Regions from separate parts of the Brevibacillus sp. DP1.3A genome, predicted to be linked through region 2. Evidence: predicted binding sites of a transcription regulator. Region 2 holds the regulator's gene; each other region holds the start of a gene.
The links. The regulator LexA, encoded in region 2, represses DNA repair genes until DNA is damaged. The targets are predictions, from matches to a motif close to CGAACATATGTTCG.
Positions count from the first base shown of each region.

Region 1 (5,895 bases), 1.1 Mb from region 2:
TATCAGTGGAGCGGATACTGCATGGATTGTGGATGAGGTCGGAGAAGAGAAGATCGGTACGATCTTCATGAAGGCTAAGCGCTACTCCTTGTTTGGAAATCTGCTCGGGATCGCACTTAGTGTGGCGTTGGCAACACTCGCTCCCAATTTGCCTTACCTCATAGGTGGCCTCATGTATCTGGGGCTTGGTGTCTTTCTGTTTCTGTTCATGAAGGAGACTGGTTTTGTTCCTCGTGAGCGTGAGCGAGGTGCATCCCACGTGAAGGAAATGATTCAGACGTGGACTTTGGGCGCCAAAGTGATTCGGAGTCAGCCGATTCTCATGCTGATCTTGTTCGTGACGCTATTTACGGGTGCAGCTTCTGAAGGGTATGACCGTTTGTGGGAAGCGCATTTGATCGGAGAAATTGGCTTTCCAGAGCTCGCTGCTATTTCGTTGCCAATGTGGTTCGGGATCATTGCCGCACTCGCTAGCTTACTTGGCATCATCGTCGTAGGTATTGTGGAAAAAAGGCTGGATGTGAACAATGAGCGGGTTGTCCTTGTGGGGATGTTCACGTTGACGGGGCTCAAAATAGCAGCGATGATTGCTTTTGCCTTTTCCCCGAGCTTTAGCTGGGCGTTAGTAGCATTGCTATTGATCGGTGTGATCCAGTCATTAAGCAGTCCGCTGTATGATACGTGGCTGAATTTGAACATTGAGAGCAGTGTGCGAGCGACGGTTTTGTCGATGATGGGCCAGTCCAATGCCTTGGGACAAACGGCAGGTGGTCCGGCTGTCGGATGGATCGGGACCCGTTTTTCGATTCGCGCTTCGTTGGTTGCGGCGGCCATCTTGTTGGCACCGATTTTGATTGTGTTCGGACGTGCGCTTAGAAGGCGCTGAGTTGTAACAAGCATAAGGTATGTGTCCATTTTTAGGGCGCATGCCTTTTTTGTTGAGGCAATAGTTGGGTGGCGAAGCGCAACGTGACTGAGGACTTTTTTTGGTATAATCAAGAAAAAATAAACCTTCAAAATAGAGATAGGTGTGGAGCATCGTATGGAAGATAAATTAACAGTGATTAAGGTTTTTGCTGGCACAAGTTCACAGGGAACAGTTTTAGAAGAGCTTCCTGCAGAATACCTAAGCGATCAAAAATTCAAATTATGTGCATCTCCAGGGCTAGCTCTCGGTCTTGCGAAAGGAGATACAATAAAACTCCATCCCAATGGAGATTTTGAATTAATAAAGCATGGTGGAAATTTCTGTATTCAAATTTACAAAGAGCAGCCTATCAAAGAAAAGATAGAAGCAGTTGAATCTATCGTCAAAAAAGAACTTTCAGGCTCTCTAGATGGATTTTATAATGGTTCACTCGCGTTTACTGCTCCAATCAGTAATGGATTTGATGCAACCAATCATACGTTCAATAAAATTAGAGACGTACTAGAAGCAGAGTACTATTACTCTAATATTTACAAGAATCCATATGATTTTGAAGATGAAGAGTTAGTTAGTTGGGCGGAAGATCTGGATTAATCGTCTGAAAACGTCAGTTCTTCGGCACTCCGCACTATCTCTGGGATGGGGACTCGTATGTGTTTATGGGTCTCTTTTTCTTTTGTAAAGGGGAACTTGCGAACGAGTGTTCTCTTTTGGTATGATGATCTCAACAACATGAAGACACATTTTGTGGTGGTGACAGCCTGATGATTCAGGAGCTGAGAAGGTACGCAGCCCAGCAGCAAGCAGTGGAGATCATCTATTTGAAGAAGGATGGAGAGGCTAGCAGGCGTACGATCCGTGTGGTGAATATCGATGGGAACAAAGGGAGCTTGAAAGCATACTGTTATAGGAGGAAGGCGTATCGTGCGTTTGCGTTGGATAACATTTTGGCGATCGCACCTGTGTCTGGACATTTTGCCGGATGAAAAGGAATCACCCCCCACGCCCCCAGCCTATTCCAGACATACTATGTTATACTAAATAGGTAAACAACTTCAAAAAAGAGGAAGGGCGGGGACAAACAATGGAGTTTTTCATTGTCATCGTCATCATGTTTTTGGTCGTAGTATTTGTCTTGGCGTCCAAAGCTGCAAAAGGCGGAAGTGGGCGCTCTCATTCCTCTTCAGACAGCGGGGGCGGAGCCTTCTATGTCGACAGCAATCACAATCACCATCATCGAAATCACGACTCAGGCGATCGTTGGGATAGTTATGACAGCGGAAGCGATAACGGTAGTGGTGGAGACAGTGGTGGTGGCGGAGATAGCGGAGGCGGCGGCGGGGGAGATTGACGCTGTTGCATTTTGTTTCATTATGGTACAATAATTGGGAAATATGATTCCAAACCTGAATGGTAGGTTTGCTAAAGGAGAGATGTTTTATGGTAGTCATCAAATTTGTTCAGAGTGTCGTAGTCGGGGTCACAGGAATCCTCCTTTCAAGCGAACAGTAATACCGTTCACCAAATGAGGATTCGACTGTGACTGGTTCAGGCTGATAGCCGTATATTTAACCAATTGCAGGGGGAATCCGCAGTGAATCAACTAACCAATCAACAAGTATTGCAATCTATGGGCTGGAATGAGTATTTTGCTAATCATTTTGCCCCTTATGCCGAGCAAGGCTACAGTGTGGGACGTATCACACTCGAACATAAACGTATTTATCGTCTGTGGAGTGAGCATGGCGAACTCTTGGGCGAAGTAACGGGCAAGCTTCGTTATGAAGCCATCGGACGAGAAGATTTTCCAGCTGTCGGGGACTGGGTAGTAATCAGTGCTCGTCCAGAGGAAAAGAAAGCCTCCATCCACGGACTTCTTCCACGTAAGAGCAAATTTTCCCGTAAAGTAGCTGGGGATACTGTGGAAGAGCAGATTGTGGCGGCTAACGTCGATACCGTTTTCCTTGTGAATTCCTTAAATAATGATTTAAATCTGCGCAGGATAGAGCGCTATCTCATTCTTGCGTGGGAAAGTGGAGCCAATCCAGTGATTGTGCTTTCCAAAGCTGATTTGTGTGACGATCTGGATACATGTATGGCAGAGATAGAATCAGTCGCAATCGGAGTGCCTGTTCACGTAGTCAGTGCTGAGCAGGGAGAAGGACTGGATCAGCTCGCGCCTTATCTGAGCGAGGGCCAGACGATTGCCTTGATGGGTTCCTCTGGTGTTGGCAAATCCACGTTGATCAATAAATTGAGCGGAGCAGAGATGCAAAAAGTCAGTGGCGTGCGTGAAGGTGATGACCGTGGTCGCCATACGACGACACATCGCGAACTGTTCCGATTGCCGAGTGGTGCTCTGATGATCGATACCCCGGGCATGAGGGAGCTGCAGCTCTGGGAGGCAGATGAAGGCTTCCGCGGTGCCTTTGACGATATCGAGTCCATTGCGGAAACATGCCGTTTCAATGATTGTAAGCATATGCGTGAGCCTGGCTGTGCTGTTCAAGCTGCCATCCAATCTGGATCATTGGAAAAAGCACGCTTTGACAGTTACCTGAAGCTTCAACGCGAATTGGCACATTTGGCGCGTAAAGAAGACGCAAGGCTTGCTGCCGCTGAAAGGGATAAATGGAAAAAGATCAACGTTCAAATGCGGGAGAAAAAACCGAAGCGATAAACACGAGAGCCCTTGAGAAATCAGGGCTCTTTCCTTTATATGGACAAGTAAGCGCTTCCCTTTACTTTCAAAAATTAACGCTTGCTCACAACGCGGGAATTGTGATAGATTTGGTCAATACTCGTTATTACACTTCGAAATAAATAGATAGGTAGCTCGTATAATTTTGGGAATAAGGCCCATCCGTTTCTACCAGGTGACCGTAAATCACCTGACTACGAGTGAAAGTGCGTCTAGGGTTCCGTCTCTTTCTTTCCTATTCCCATAATAGGGGTGAAAGATAGCTGGTCCGAGCGACGCAGGCACGAATGATGTGTCACACCTAAGGGATAAAAGCCCAGAGGGACAGTTTCACTTGGCGTTGGTTTGTTACGTAGCCCGCTTGTGACACTGTCCGCTCTGGGCTTTCTATATTTCAGCAGGCCACAGACATAAAAAAGTGGCCGGAACCATATCCGAGGAGGAAGAATTGATGAAAGAATTACAAGAGCGCATCGTACAGGACGGCAAGGTACTGTCGGCATCCGTTTTGAAGGTGGATGCGTTTTTGAACCACCAGGTAGATCCACAATTGACGATGAAGATCGGACAGCGTTTTGCCGAACTGTTCGCTGGTGAAAAAATCACAAAAGTCGTGACGATTGAGGCAAGTGGCATTCATTTTGCTATGGCGACTTCCTTTGCGTTGGGTGTTCCCTTTATCTATGCGAAAAAGAAAAAAGCTGTCACGTTGACAGAGGAAGTATACTCTGCTCCTGTTCATTCCTTTACCCGTCAGGAAACGTATCAAATCAGTGTTTCCCGTCAGTATTTGTCCAAAGAAGACCGCGTATTGATTGTCGATGACTTCTTGGCTACCGGAGCTGCTCTGGTGGGACTTACGAATATTGTCAAAGATGCAGGTGCTCATCTCGTAGGGGTTGGTGCTGTTATTGAAAAAAGCTTCCAGGAAGGCCGTGGTCTCTTGGAGCAAGCTGGCGTACGAATCGAATCATTGGCACGTATTGAATCGATGTCACCAGAAGGCATTCACTTTATTGAAGAAGAGCCTGCACGCGTATAATCAAAAAATTAATAGGAGGTAAGGGTTCACTCATGCTAGCCAAACATAAGATTGTTACTTTGGGCTTACAGCACATTCTTGCCATGTATGCAGGAGCCGTTGTCGTACCGTTGATTATCGGTGGTGCTTTGAATCTGTCTCCTACGCAAATCGCTTATTTGATTGCTGCCGACCTTTTCACATGCGGAATCGCGACGCTCTTGCAAGTCCTTGGCACGCGTTATACAGGGATTCGCCTTCCCGTTGTGCTAGGCTGTACGTTTACAGCAGTAGGACCGATTATCGCGATTGCTTCTACGAGTAATCTAGCCACCGCTTACGGTGCCATCATCATATCGGGTATATTCGTTGTTTTGGCAGCTCCACTGTTTGGCAAGCTGCTGCGCTTTTTCCCAACCGTGGTACAAGGTTCAGTCGTTACGATCATTGGACTGTCGCTCATTCCCGTTGCGATGAACAACGCGGCTGGCGGACAAGGCATGCCGGACTTTGGACAACCACACAATTTGCTTTTGGCTTTAGGAACGTTGGTTATCATTTTGCTTATTAATCGTTTCTTTACCGGATTTATTCGTGCGATTTCCGTATTGCTCGGTTTGATTGTCGGTACGGCTGTAGCTTACATGATGGGGATGGTCAGCTTCGCGAGTGTAGCGGAAGCCTCTTGGTTTAGCGTGGTTGAACCGTTTTACTTCGGTACACCACAGTTCAGTATTGTGGCCATTGTAACTATGATTCTCGTCAACATCATCAGCATGGCTGAGTCCACAGGTGTTTACTTTGCGCTCGGTAAAGTGACCGATACAAAAGTAACGGATCAAGATGTAGTCAAAGGATTGCGCGGGGAAGGGGTCGCAATTGTACTGGGCGGCATTTTCAACGCATTCCCTTACACGGCTTTTTCGCAAAACGTTGGACTGGTTTCCTTGACTGGCATTAAATCGCGTGACGTGATGATTGGTGCCGGTGGAATCCTGGTAGTTCTCGGATTACTGCCGAAGCTGGCTGCTTTGACAACAGTTATTCCTAACGCGGTATTGGGTGGAGCGATGATTGCCATGTTCGGGATGGTTGTTGCATCTGGCATCAATATTCTCTCGCAGGTTGATTTGAATAAAAACGAAAATCTGTTGATCGCTGCTTGCAGTATCGCTGTTGGACTAGGCTCTGCTGCAGTTCCAGCGATGTTTGATCAACTGCCTACTTTGGCAAAAATGATGCTGC
Region 1 covers NZ_CP085876.1:1,880,684-1,886,578, forward strand. The annotation lists gene HP399_RS08675 (MFS transporter) at 1-886, shown strand, start outside; gene HP399_RS08680 (DUF4265 domain-containing protein) at 1,043-1,522, shown strand; gene HP399_RS08685 (WYL domain-containing protein) at 1,693-1,914, shown strand; gene HP399_RS08690 (hypothetical protein) at 2,013-2,279, shown strand; gene rsgA (ribosome small subunit-dependent GTPase A) at 2,523-3,608, shown strand; purine riboswitch at 3,745-3,846, shown strand; gene HP399_RS08700 (xanthine phosphoribosyltransferase) at 4,081-4,671, shown strand; gene HP399_RS08705 (nucleobase:cation symporter-2 family protein) at 4,704-5,895, shown strand, end outside.
Region 1: a site for LexA is predicted at 1,622-1,635, ahead of HP399_RS08685 (WYL domain-containing protein). Genes of this name have one in related genera too.

Region 2 (5,895 bases):
TCCCCTTCGTCAACTCTTCCCACGCATGAATCCCCCGGTAGCTATGAATGCCTTGCGCAATATCTCCCACGATCGTGAGCGAGTTTCTCTTGGTTGCCAATGCAATGACGGCTATTTCTAACGCACTCAAGTCTTGTGCTTCATCCACGACCGTATGATCAAAATGCTCTGCCTTATTCATTCCTTCAACAATATGCTGCAAGTATAGCAATGGCGCGATATCTTCCGGCTCCAATCTCTCCTCTGCAAACAGCGCAGCACTTGACTGCGTCACATCACGCACAACTTCGTCTGAAATATCAGCAGGTACGAGCTTGCGCAGCAATTCCCCGTCAGCAATCAGCTCGCGATAAGCTGCGAAGATTTCCAGTCTTGGAAACGAAGTCAGATATGTATCCAGTATTTGCTCCAGCATTTTCTCGAATTTGTACAAGCCTTCTTTGTCCAAATCGACTTTTCGCTCTCGCAAATGGGCAAATAATTGCTTGTTCATTTCTTGTTTCAAATGCTTGCGAAGCGCTTCTACCCTGCGATGATACGGCATATTCCCGAATTGCTCCAGGAAGCATTGGCGAATAAAATCACCTGGAATTGTAAAGACTTGCTTCGTTTTGTTGTATAAAAAGCTGAGCTTCTTAAAAGGAATTCTTGTTTCGACGATATGCCGAATGTATTGCTCCAGCGCCTCCCGACAAGCGAGCGATCCTTTGAAACGAAGCCTGTTTCGCGTCATTTCTTGCTGGCGCTCATCTTGCCCCTCTTCGAAGAACAATTGAAGAGGTTTATCAGGACTCACGATTTTCCACCCTTTTGGCAGCAGTGGCTTCACAAGACGCGCTGCCCAGTCTACAAAGGTAGACTGTTGAACGTCATCTACGCCGAGTTCAGGTAAAACCTCGGATATATAGGTAAGAAACATCCGGTTAGGTGCAAACACCATGAACTTTTTGGACATCATGGAATCCTGATAGTTATAAATCAAATAGGATAGTCGGTGCAGCGCGATGGTCGTTTTTCCGCTCCCCGCTACTCCTTGCACAACAATGGGCCGTTCTTTTTCCGCCCGGATAATATCATTTTGCTCGGATTGAATCGTAGCGACGATGTCTTTTAGCCTGCTATCGTTCGCCTGATTCAGATTGGCTGCCAAAAATTCATCGATGAAGCCCTCTTGCAAAAATTCGTCGGGATGCCCCATTTCGCGGTTAATCGTTTCTTTTACCGCTCCATCATAGATGCCGACGATCTTTTCGTCTTCGATCGCAAAATTACGCTTTAATCGAACTTCACCACGCACAATTTCGCGTCCCATCCGGTAAAACGCGTCTTTGCTCTCACCGGAATAATAAAGACTGGCGATAGGCGCGCGCCAATCCACGACGACACAATCAAACGTATCGCTGCGTACAATTCCTCGTTTTCCTATGTATACCTGATCCAGCTCGTAGATCTCATCTTTCAAAAAATCCACTCTGCCGAAATACGGCTTCTCTCGACCTTGATCTTCGAGGTAGCGCAAATCCTTAGCCTTTTTATAGTTAACGACCTGTTTCACATAGTCATCTGTTGCCTCGCGAATTTCATTGCGAAGCTGCTCCATTTCTTCGTCGATCGCTGAAATTGTTTCATCCAGCTTTTTTTGTTCCAATTCATAATCACGATGCTGTGTACTCACATTCATTCCCCCTCACATGTATCGTGTCATTGAACGTATTAAGACCATTGCCTAGCCAACCATATTCCAACCCCACAAGAAAGTAGTCCGACTCCCAAACTGAGAAGAGCGTACAAAGTGCCACGCAACAGGTGACCTTCTCCCCAAAAAGAAACCACTTCCAAGGAGAAACTAGAGAACGTCGTAAATCCTCCCATGACCCCCGTTGCAAATAAAAGATAGAGTGTCGGAGATAAAATGCCACGTTCTTTCCCCAGCACGAACAAGATGCCGATGATCAAAGATCCACAAACATTGGCGATCCAAGTTCCCCACGGCCATCCCGGCTGATTCGCGAGCAAAGACAATAGGTAGCGCAAAAGTGAGCCAACTGCTCCTCCAACCGCCACAGCTATCCACGCCACCGCTTTCCCTCCCTGAATATCAAAGCGTTATGTATGTCACAGAAAAAGACACCCTAGCGTCAAGCGAGGATGTCTGTCGTATCAGTAATTGTTATCTTACTGTTTTGGCTTATTTTCTTCAAGGTCTTCCACATAACGGATGGAATCCAAATTTGCTCTCAATGAAAGCTTAACGGCGTCAATGTACTTTTGGCGCAATGCTTTTTGTTCGAGCTTTTCCTCTTCGGTCAAACCTTCTTCGCGAGATTTTTTGACCAATTCGTTAATGCGTTTAATTTCTGCGTCAGATACCACTGCTGGTTCCTCCCACTCTGTAGTAGTGCCGATTCATTATACCACATTCGAATGATCCCGCAAGACAGCCGAACACTTACGGAGTATCAGGAAGCATGAGAGTCTGACCTGGGTAAATCCTGTTACTCTCTAAACCGTTCGCATCCTTAATCTCTATTATATAGTCACGAACATCCATATGCTGATCTGTATTGTATTGAACAGCTAACGACCATAGGCTATCTCCAGATTGTACGGTTACTTCTATTCCTTGTGGCTCCTCCATGGGCGAAGAAGCAAACACTAGTTCGGTCAATAAGTAAAAAAAGAGAGTAAATGTTATAAGAAACAAGAGAGCTTGTCCTCTCGTGATACCAAAACGAACTCGACGTTCTTCTTTTTTCTCGAAACGATTTCGTGCTGTCGATGAATTCATAATAATGGCCTCCTCGCAAACATACGTTCTGATCATTTGTAACCTCATGATAAATGAGAACATATGTTCATGTCAACAAAGAATCGAACTTATGTTTGTCGAACGCAAGCTCCCATGGTATAATATAGGAAAATATGTTCGAGAAATCAGGGGTGTCTTTCTATGTCAAAATTATCGAGTAGACAACAAGCCATCATCGAGTTCATACGAAAGGAAGTTCGTGATAAAGGATATCCGCCATCTGTACGTGAAATTGGTGAGGCTGTTGGACTAGCTTCCAGCTCAACAGTACATGGGCATTTGGCACGCTTAGAGAAAAAAGGCCTCATTCGTCGAGATCCTACCAAACCTCGTGCCATCGAATTGCTATCAGATGAAGATCGTTTTCAAGACAATTTCGAAGACTCTGTCGTCCGTGTGCCAGTAATCGGAAAAGTAACCGCTGGACAACCGATCACTGCCATTGAGGATGTGGAAGAGTACTTCCCGCTTCCAGACAATATCGTGACTTCTGACAAGGTCTATATGCTGCGCGTCTCCGGGAACAGTATGATTGATGCAGGGATTCTCGACGGAGATTACGTAATTGTTCGCCAACAGCACGTAGCGAACAATGGTGACATTGTCGTAGCCATGACAGAAGAAGACGAAGCGACCGTCAAAAGATTTTTCAAAGAAAAGAACCACTTCCGTCTCCAACCGGAAAATGCCACAATGGAACCGATCATTCTGGAGAATGTCACCATTCTCGGTAAAGTCATCGGTGTATATCGACTCATTCACTAGTTTCCACGTAAAAAAGGACAGCCTCGGCTGTCCTTTTCGTTTTCTATATGTTATCTGGCGACAAAAAACCAGATGATCATCGTAACTTGCAATATGACTTTTACGACCGCACTACCCAAAAATCCGATCAGTGAGCCTACGCCCGCTTTCACTGCTCGCTCCATCGACTGCTTCTGCACCATTAACTCTACCAGAACGACGAATACGAACGGCAAGATCAGCATACCAAACGGTGGGAAAACGAAGATCCCGAGGATAATTCCGACCGCAGCAGCAACGGACGACCACTTGGACCCTCCGTACCTTTTCACGAAGTACATGTTCGTCAGCAAGTCAGCACCATAAAGCAGAATGCTTAGAACGACCATTCCCCACCAAAAGGATGCGGGCAATCCCGCTCCCGGATCTGCAATGAAAAAGTGATAGAGCAAAAAGCCCGCCCACAGTAATATCGTATCAGGTAAAACAGGTAAAAAAATTCCTGCGATGCTTAGCAAGAACAATAACACGACCACTACCCACAAAAATATTTCCATCTACTACACTCCCTTCATCTAGGTATACGAGTGATTACCGATTTCGTTGCGTACTTATTCACTTTTGTCTAAACTATTTTAAAAGAAAGTAGACATGGAGGTAGTCTCTTGAGAAATTGGCATGATCTCTCTTATTTGGGCAGAGGAACGATGCGCCAAAAAGCGGCGTGGGAAGCGATTAAACAGACGCACATCATGGAAGTACTATCCGATTACCGTCCAGTGCTTGCCGGAACCATCCCTTTAGACATTGACGTCAAGCAAAGCGATCTGGACATTATTTGCGAGAGTCATGATCTGGAACAGTTTGAGCAGGCTGTGCGTACAGCATTTGGCTGCTTGCCCGGATTTGAAGTGACACACCTAGATGTAAAAAGTACTCCCACGTCCGTTATCTCGTTTTTCACAGCTGACTTTTGGTTTGAATTGTTTGCTCAACCGGTAGCTGTCGAAAAGCAAAATGCCTATCGTCATATGGACATCGAAGCACGTTTGCTAGACATAGGAGGCTTGGATGCATGCCAACATATTAGAGCTCTGAAGCAAAGCGGCATCAAAACAGAGCCTGCATTTGCCAGGTACTTTCATATTCCGGGTGATGATCCATACGAGGCATTGTTGCATTTGGAGTCGTTAACCGAACAGGAATTACGACAAAAAGTTCAGCTCCTGCGAAAGGATTAATCTTCAAACAAAGAGCCGATCTCTACTTCTTGAATACAGGAAGGACCATCATTTTTCGGACTGCCCACTTTGGCGGATACCGGATATACCATCATCTCGCCGGAATCGTAGGGGGTAAACAGCGACTGGAGCTGCAACCGATCATACTTCTCCCGATCAAGCCATAAGTCCTCATCATCTTTCTTTAAGATGACAGGCATTCGCTCATTTTTATTAAATGTCAACAAAATCGTACTGAGTATTGCTTTATTCGACATTTTCTATGGTGTAACACCTAAATTATGTCGCTAGTATACGTTTGAGATGCATATCTTGTTGCAAGGAAGTGATTATCATGGAAAATTCATATAATAACCCTACAGCTAATAACTCTGAGGACACTATGAAAGAAGCGATTGTTGTAGGTGAATCATATCACTTCTGGTTGGATGCAGAGGAAGATGTATATGATCAAAAGTACAGAAAATAAGAGTCGGTGTGTAGAGAAAGTCCCCTTTCGTCAAAAAGGGGACTTTTCCTCGGACATTAGATGGATACAGCTCGCTTGCGGAAAAATTTACTCCCCTGTTTCCGCAAATTTCTTTATACGGGCACCGATCTCGTCACGAACTCGTTGAAACTCAGGCCATTCTTTTCCCGCAGGATCGTCAAATCCCCAATGGACACGGTTTACATGAGTAGGAGTGGTTGGACAAACGGAATCGGCATGGCTGCATAGTGTCACGATCAGATCAGCCTTGTTTAAAATATCAGAGTCAATGACATCTGATGTTTGATCGGAAATGTCTATGCCAACTTCTTTCATCGCTCGAACGGCATTTGGATTCACACCATGGGCTTCAATTCCAGCAGAAAAAACATTCCAGGCGTTACCTAAGTATTTTTTTCCCCATGCTTCCGCCATTTGGCTTCGGCAAGAATTTCCTGTACATAAAAAGTAAATCGTTTTTTTGTTTTCCATGATGTACACACCTTTTAGCTTCAATTAGGAAATGTGCTGCTAAAATATTTGCGCTTGAACCATAAAGCTACATTAACTAATGCAATCATCACAGGTACTTCCACAAGAGGACCGATGACGGCTGCAAAGGCGGCACCTGA
Region 2 covers NZ_CP085876.1:2,982,539-2,988,433, reverse strand. The annotation lists gene HP399_RS14085 (HelD family protein) at 1-1,675, opposite strand, end outside; gene crcB (fluoride efflux transporter CrcB) at 1,714-2,079, opposite strand; gene HP399_RS14075 (DUF896 domain-containing protein) at 2,176-2,373, opposite strand; gene HP399_RS14070 (cell division suppressor protein YneA) at 2,450-2,788, opposite strand; gene lexA (transcriptional repressor LexA) at 2,951-3,574, shown strand; gene HP399_RS14060 (DUF456 domain-containing protein) at 3,625-4,110, opposite strand; gene HP399_RS14055 (DUF4269 domain-containing protein) at 4,219-4,794, shown strand; gene HP399_RS14050 (SOS response-associated peptidase family protein) at 4,791-5,051, opposite strand; gene HP399_RS31005 (hypothetical protein) at 5,129-5,263, shown strand; gene arsC (arsenate reductase (thioredoxin)) at 5,351-5,755, opposite strand; gene arsB (ACR3 family arsenite efflux transporter) at 5,776-5,895, opposite strand, start outside.

Region 3 (5,895 bases), 100 kb from region 2:
AGCTGTGTCAAAAATTTCTTAATAACAGCTTCTCGCTCCATCCCCAAAATGCCATTACTCGGGCCACACATTCCTACATCACACAAGAATCCGGTTCCTTGAGGCAATATACGTTCATCAGCGGTTTGCACATGGGTATGTGTCCCCACGACCGCCGTAACCTTCCCATCGAGATACCATGACATTGCTTGCTTTTCCGATGTGGCTTCCGCATGAAAGTCTACAAAAATGAGCTTCGTACGCTTCCGAGCTTGCTCTACTAGCTTATCAGCCATTTGGAACGGACAGTCGAGCGGTGGCAAGAACGTACGCCCCATCAAATTAATGACGGCTAGTTCCCCTTCATGTTGTTTGATATATGTAATCCCTTTTCCAGGAGCCCCTTCTGGGAAATTCGCGGGTCTGATCATCCGCGGTTCATCATCAATAAAATCGAAAATTTCCCTTTGGTCCCACGTATGATTCCCGAGCGTAATCGCTTGAACTCCCCACGCGAATAGCTCCTTGGTAATTTTCTCTGTGATCCCGCGACCATGCGCAGCGTTCTCTCCATTCGCTACGATAAAGGTAGGGTTGTATTTTCGTTTCAATAACGGCAGATATGTTTTCACGATCTCTCTGCCAGGCGAGCCCATAATATCTCCAATGAATAACAACTTCATTACCAAATCACCTCATTGCTAGTATACACAATTCCTCTGCTCATTAGAAAACTTGACATCGTCAACCATTTGATGTGCTACAAAAAAAGTAAAGTGGCACGCAGCCACTTTACTTTGCATACTCAACTGCCCGTGTTTCACGGATAACCGTTACTTTAATATGACCTGGGTAGTCAAGTTCATTTTCAATTCGTTTCGTGATATCCCGTGCCAGACGGGTAGCTTCCGCATCGTCAATCTTATCAGGTTGAACCATCACGCGAATTTCGCGTCCTGCTTGAATCGCATAAGACTTTTCTACGCCATCGAACGACTCAGAGATTTCTTCCAGTTTCTCCAAACGTCTGATATATGTTTCCAATGTCTCACGGCGTGCACCTGGGCGTGCGGCAGACAGAGCGTCAGCTGCTCCCACGAGCATAGCAATGACGGAAGTTGGTTCGGTATCACCGTGATGAGACGCAATACTGTTCACTACTACGTGATGCTCATTGTACTTCTTAGCCAGTTCTACACCGATTTCAACGTGTGAACCTTCTACTTCATGGTCAATCGCTTTTCCGATATCATGCAGCAAACCTGCACGTTTGGCCAGCTTCACATCTTCTTTTAGTTCTGCCGCCATTAAACCGGCGAGATGTGCCACTTCCATAGAGTGCTTCAGTACGTTTTGACCGTAGCTTGTACGATAACGCAAACGTCCAAGAATCTTGATCAGATCTGGATGCAAGCCGTGAACGCCTGTTTCGAACGTTGCTTGCTCACCGTATTCACGGATTCGCTCGTCTACTTCGCGACGCGCTTTTTCCACCATTTCCTCGATGCGAGCTGGGTGAATGCGACCGTCTGCGACCAGTTTATCCAGTGCTGTCTTGGCGATTTCCCGACGAATCGGGTCGAAGCCAGACAGGATGACTGCTTCTGGCGTATCGTCAATAATCAGATCGATACCAGTCAACGTCTCCAGGGCACGAATGTTACGTCCTTCGCGTCCGATAATACGTCCCTTCATCTCATCATTTGGCAGCGTAACCACAGAAACGGTTGTTTCTGCTACGTGGTCTGCTGCACAACGTTGAATGGAGGTCGTAATGATCTCACGAGCACGCTTGTCCGCTTCTTCCTTAGCCTGAGTCTCAATCTCCTTGATCATCACAGCCATTTCGTGACGGACGGTATTCTCCACATCAGTGAGAATGATCGTCTTCGCCTCATCCTGCGTCAAGCCGGAGATTCGTTCTAGCTCTGATACTTGCTCTTTATATAAGTGCTCTACCTTGCTTTGCAGTTCTGCGATGGCACGGTCACGCTCAGACAATTCTTCTTCTTTGCGCTCTAACTGTTCCATCTTGCGGTCCAACGATTCTTCTTTTTGTAGAATTCGTCGTTCCTGACGCTGGATCTCATTGCGTCTCTCACGCAATTCGGTTTCCGCTTCGGATCGAAGCTTGAACACTTCATCCTTTGCCTCCAGCACCTTCTCCTTCTTAACGGCTTCGGCGTCCCGCTTGGCTTCCTCCACGATCTGTCGTGCAGCTTCTTCTGCACTGGAGATCTTCGCTTCCGCAATCGATTTACGAGTGAAGTAGCCAGCACCCAAGCCAATCAGCAGGGCAACGAGCACAATGACAACAGTAATTATAGGATCCATAGGCTTTTTCGTTTCACCTCCTTATTGTAAGACATCTCCCCGCTTTCCAAGCATTTGTTTTTCATGGAGTGCTCTCACATTTGAACATTCGGCTAAAAAACAAGACCGATTTTACTCGGTCCGCTGAATCCGTACTGTTATCGCACGGTTTTTCAGTTGTTCCATAGGCAACGAGTGAGCAAATCGCAAAAAGATATGATACACCAAGTAAATACAAACCTATTTTATTATTTGTGAACAAGAATTGTCAAGATCATGCAAATAGAGTTGCGTCTAACTATCGCTTCTCTGACGCAATTCTTCACGCATTTGTTGAATGATAGCATGAGAGAATCCCTTGCGCATCAGCATAGACAGCAGCTTGCGTTCTTCATCTGGGTTCGGTGCGCCTTCTATGCGTCTCGCCTTCTTCTCTATCAATGCACGGGCAGCATCTAGTTCAGCCTGCCTAGACACGCCACGGACTGCGTCCTCTACAATCGCTCTGTCCACTCCACGCTGGGTAAGCTCCATACGCAGCATATACGGGCTCCTCGGCTTCAAACGCAATCGTTCGTCTACCCATTGCTTCGCAAATGCTTCATCATCGATGTAGCCGTGATCCTTGCAGCGCTGGCATATCTCTTCGGCAATCTGGGTAGAAAACCCCTTCTCTACCAAATAAGAATGCAGCTGACTACTTGTCCGTGGGCGTATGCCGAGGTATCGCAAAGCACCTAAATACGCTTTATGCTTTTCTTCTGCTATCAGGACTTCTCGGCAAAAATCTTCATCTAATTCTGTTCCCTTAAATAGGTTGTACTTTACCAGTATGTCTTCGTGTACGGTAATGGCATACTCGCCTTCTACATCGATATGGTAGCGTTGCTTTTGTTTGATATCTCGATGAACGGCAGTGATCAGGCCGCTCTTCATGATGATTCACTCCTTCGCAAAGCTAAAATAACAGCCTGTCTCATCGACAGGCTGCTCTTCTACTCTTCATTACTCCAGATCAAATGTAGGCTCTTCATCTTGCTCTGGGTCATTTACTGCTTCACCTTCTGGAACAGAACCAGGGTTTAGGCTGAAGTATTCGCGCACTTTTGTTTCAATCTGCGATGCAATGTGCGGATTTTCCTTCAGGAAAACCTTCGAATTTTCTCTACCTTGGCCGAGTCGCTCTTCATTGAAGGAATACCAAGCACCACTCTTTTGCACGACATCAATCTCAGAACCGATGTCGAGAATGCTACCTTCTCTGGAAATACCTTCACCGTACATGATGTCCACTTCTGCAACCTTAAATGGTGGAGCCACTTTATTTTTGACAACTTTGATCTTTGTCTTGCTACCCAAAATGTCGTTGCCGACTTTGATAGATTCCGCTTTACGAACATCCAAACGAACACTCGCGTAGAACTTCAAAGCGCGTCCACCTGGAGTTGTTTCCGGGTTACCAAACATAACTCCCACTTTTTCACGAAGCTGGTTGATGAAGATCGCAATCGTTTTGGACTTGTTGATGGCACCAGACAGCTTACGAAGTGCTTGGGACATCAAGCGCGCTTGCAAACCTACGTGGGAATCTCCCATCTCGCCTTCGATCTCTGCTTTTGGCACGAGTGCCGCAACGGAGTCGACTACGATAATGTCTACCGCACCAGAACGCACCAGTGCTTCCGCGATCTCCAAAGCTTGCTCACCAGTGTCTGGTTGGGACAACAGCAATTCATCGATGTTCACACCCAGCTTAGCAGCGTAAACCGGATCCAAGGCATGCTCAGCATCGATAAAAGCAGCTTGTCCACCCTGTCTTTGCACTTCTGCGATGGCATGAAGCGCTACTGTTGTTTTACCAGAAGACTCTGGTCCGTAAATCTCAACAATCCGTCCGCGTGGGAACCCACCCACACCAAGTGCGATATCTAGAGCAAGTGCACCGCTAGAAGCCGTAGAAATCTGGATGTTGGATACTTCCCCCAACTTCATAATGGAACCTTTTCCGAATTGCTTTTCTATTTGACGCAATGCACTCTCCAAAGCTGCGCGACGATCTGACAAATGGTACACACCCTTTCAATTTTCGCATCTCTTTTGCTTGTCTTCATCATACCTCGAGACAGAAGTGTTTGCCAAGTATTTTTTACGAACAAATATTCGCATCGCATAAAAGCAGCCATTTCCTGGTTGTTCCCAGCGAAATGGCTGCTTCTCATTTCTATCGAATTAGGAACGCTTCGCTCCGCGAGGCTTTGCAGGCTCCAGATTGATTCGTTTTCCGTTGATACGGGTTTGACGCAGTGACTCATATACGAATGCCGCTACTTCTTCTGGAACCTCAACGAAAGTGAAGTTCTCGAAAATGTCGATGCGACCTACTGATTTTCCTGGGATACCAACAGATTCAGAGATCTCACGAACCAGATCCTGTGGCTTCATGTTTGCATTGCGACCTACGTTCAGGAAGAAGCGAACCATGCCTTTTGCTGCACCCGTCTCACCAAAGTTGTACGCTTCTACTTCCTGCCCTTGTCCTGCTTCTGTATGGAATGCGAGGTGCAAGGCAGCTGCTGCTACTTTTTCAGCAGGGTATTGACCTACGAGAGCATCCGCTACTTTTTGATACATATCCGCGATTGCATCGCTTTCCAAAAGGCTAGTCAACTGTTCACGCAATTGTTCTTGTTTGCGCTCAGCCACTTCCTCCAAGGAAGGAACATTGCGAGAAAGCACTTGTGCTTTTGTCTGCTTTTGGATAAACATCATTTGTCTTACTTCACGAGGCGTAACCAACGTCATCGCGATTCCTTTGCGACCTGCGCGACCAGTACGGCCAATACGGTGTACGTAGCTCTCAGAGTCTTGTGGAATATCGTAGTTGATTACGTGGGAGACGTTTCCTACGTCGATACCGCGTGCTGCTACATCTGTCGCGATCAGGAATTCAATCGAGCCCTCACGGAACGAGTTCATGACCTTGTCACGTTGTGCCTGTGACAAGTCACCATGCAAGCCGTCTGCAAGGTATCCGCGGGATTGCAGCACTTCGGACAACTCATCTACACCGCGCTTGGTGCGGCAGAAAATGATTCCCAACTCAACATCCTCACTATCCAAGATGCGGCAAAGGCTCTCCACTTTATTGCGGTCAAACACTTTGTAGTATACCTGTTCGATCAATGGCGCCGTTACTTCCTCACGGCTCACCGCGATCGTTTGCGGCTGTTTCATGTAACGGGTAGCCAAACGCTTGATTTCTGGCGGCATCGTCGCAGAGAACAGCAAGGTTTGACGCTCTTCTGGCATATGCGTGATGATCGTCTCGATATCTTCGATGAAGCCCATGTCCAGCATTTCATCCGCTTCATCCAAAACGAGTGTATGTACGTGATCCAGCTTCAATGTTTTACGGCGCAAGTGGTCCATAACACGGCCAGGAGTACCTACAACGATTTGTACACCTTGACGCAGTGCACGAATTTGATGTCCGATCGATTGTCCGCCATAGATTGGCAGCGTACGAACTTTATTGTATTTGGAGATGCGCAGGAGCTCTCCCGCAACCTGAATAGCCAGCTCACGAGTTGGGGTCAGCACGAT
Region 3 covers NZ_CP085876.1:2,877,861-2,883,755, reverse strand. The annotation lists gene HP399_RS13455 (TIGR00282 family metallophosphoesterase) at 1-662, opposite strand, end outside; gene rny (ribonuclease Y) at 772-2,313, opposite strand; gene HP399_RS13445 (RecX family transcriptional regulator) at 2,587-3,228, opposite strand; gene recA (recombinase RecA) at 3,298-4,356, opposite strand; gene HP399_RS13435 (DEAD/DEAH box helicase) at 4,522-5,895, opposite strand, start outside.
Region 3: a site for LexA is predicted at 4,442-4,455, ahead of recA (recombinase RecA). Genes of this name have one in related genera too.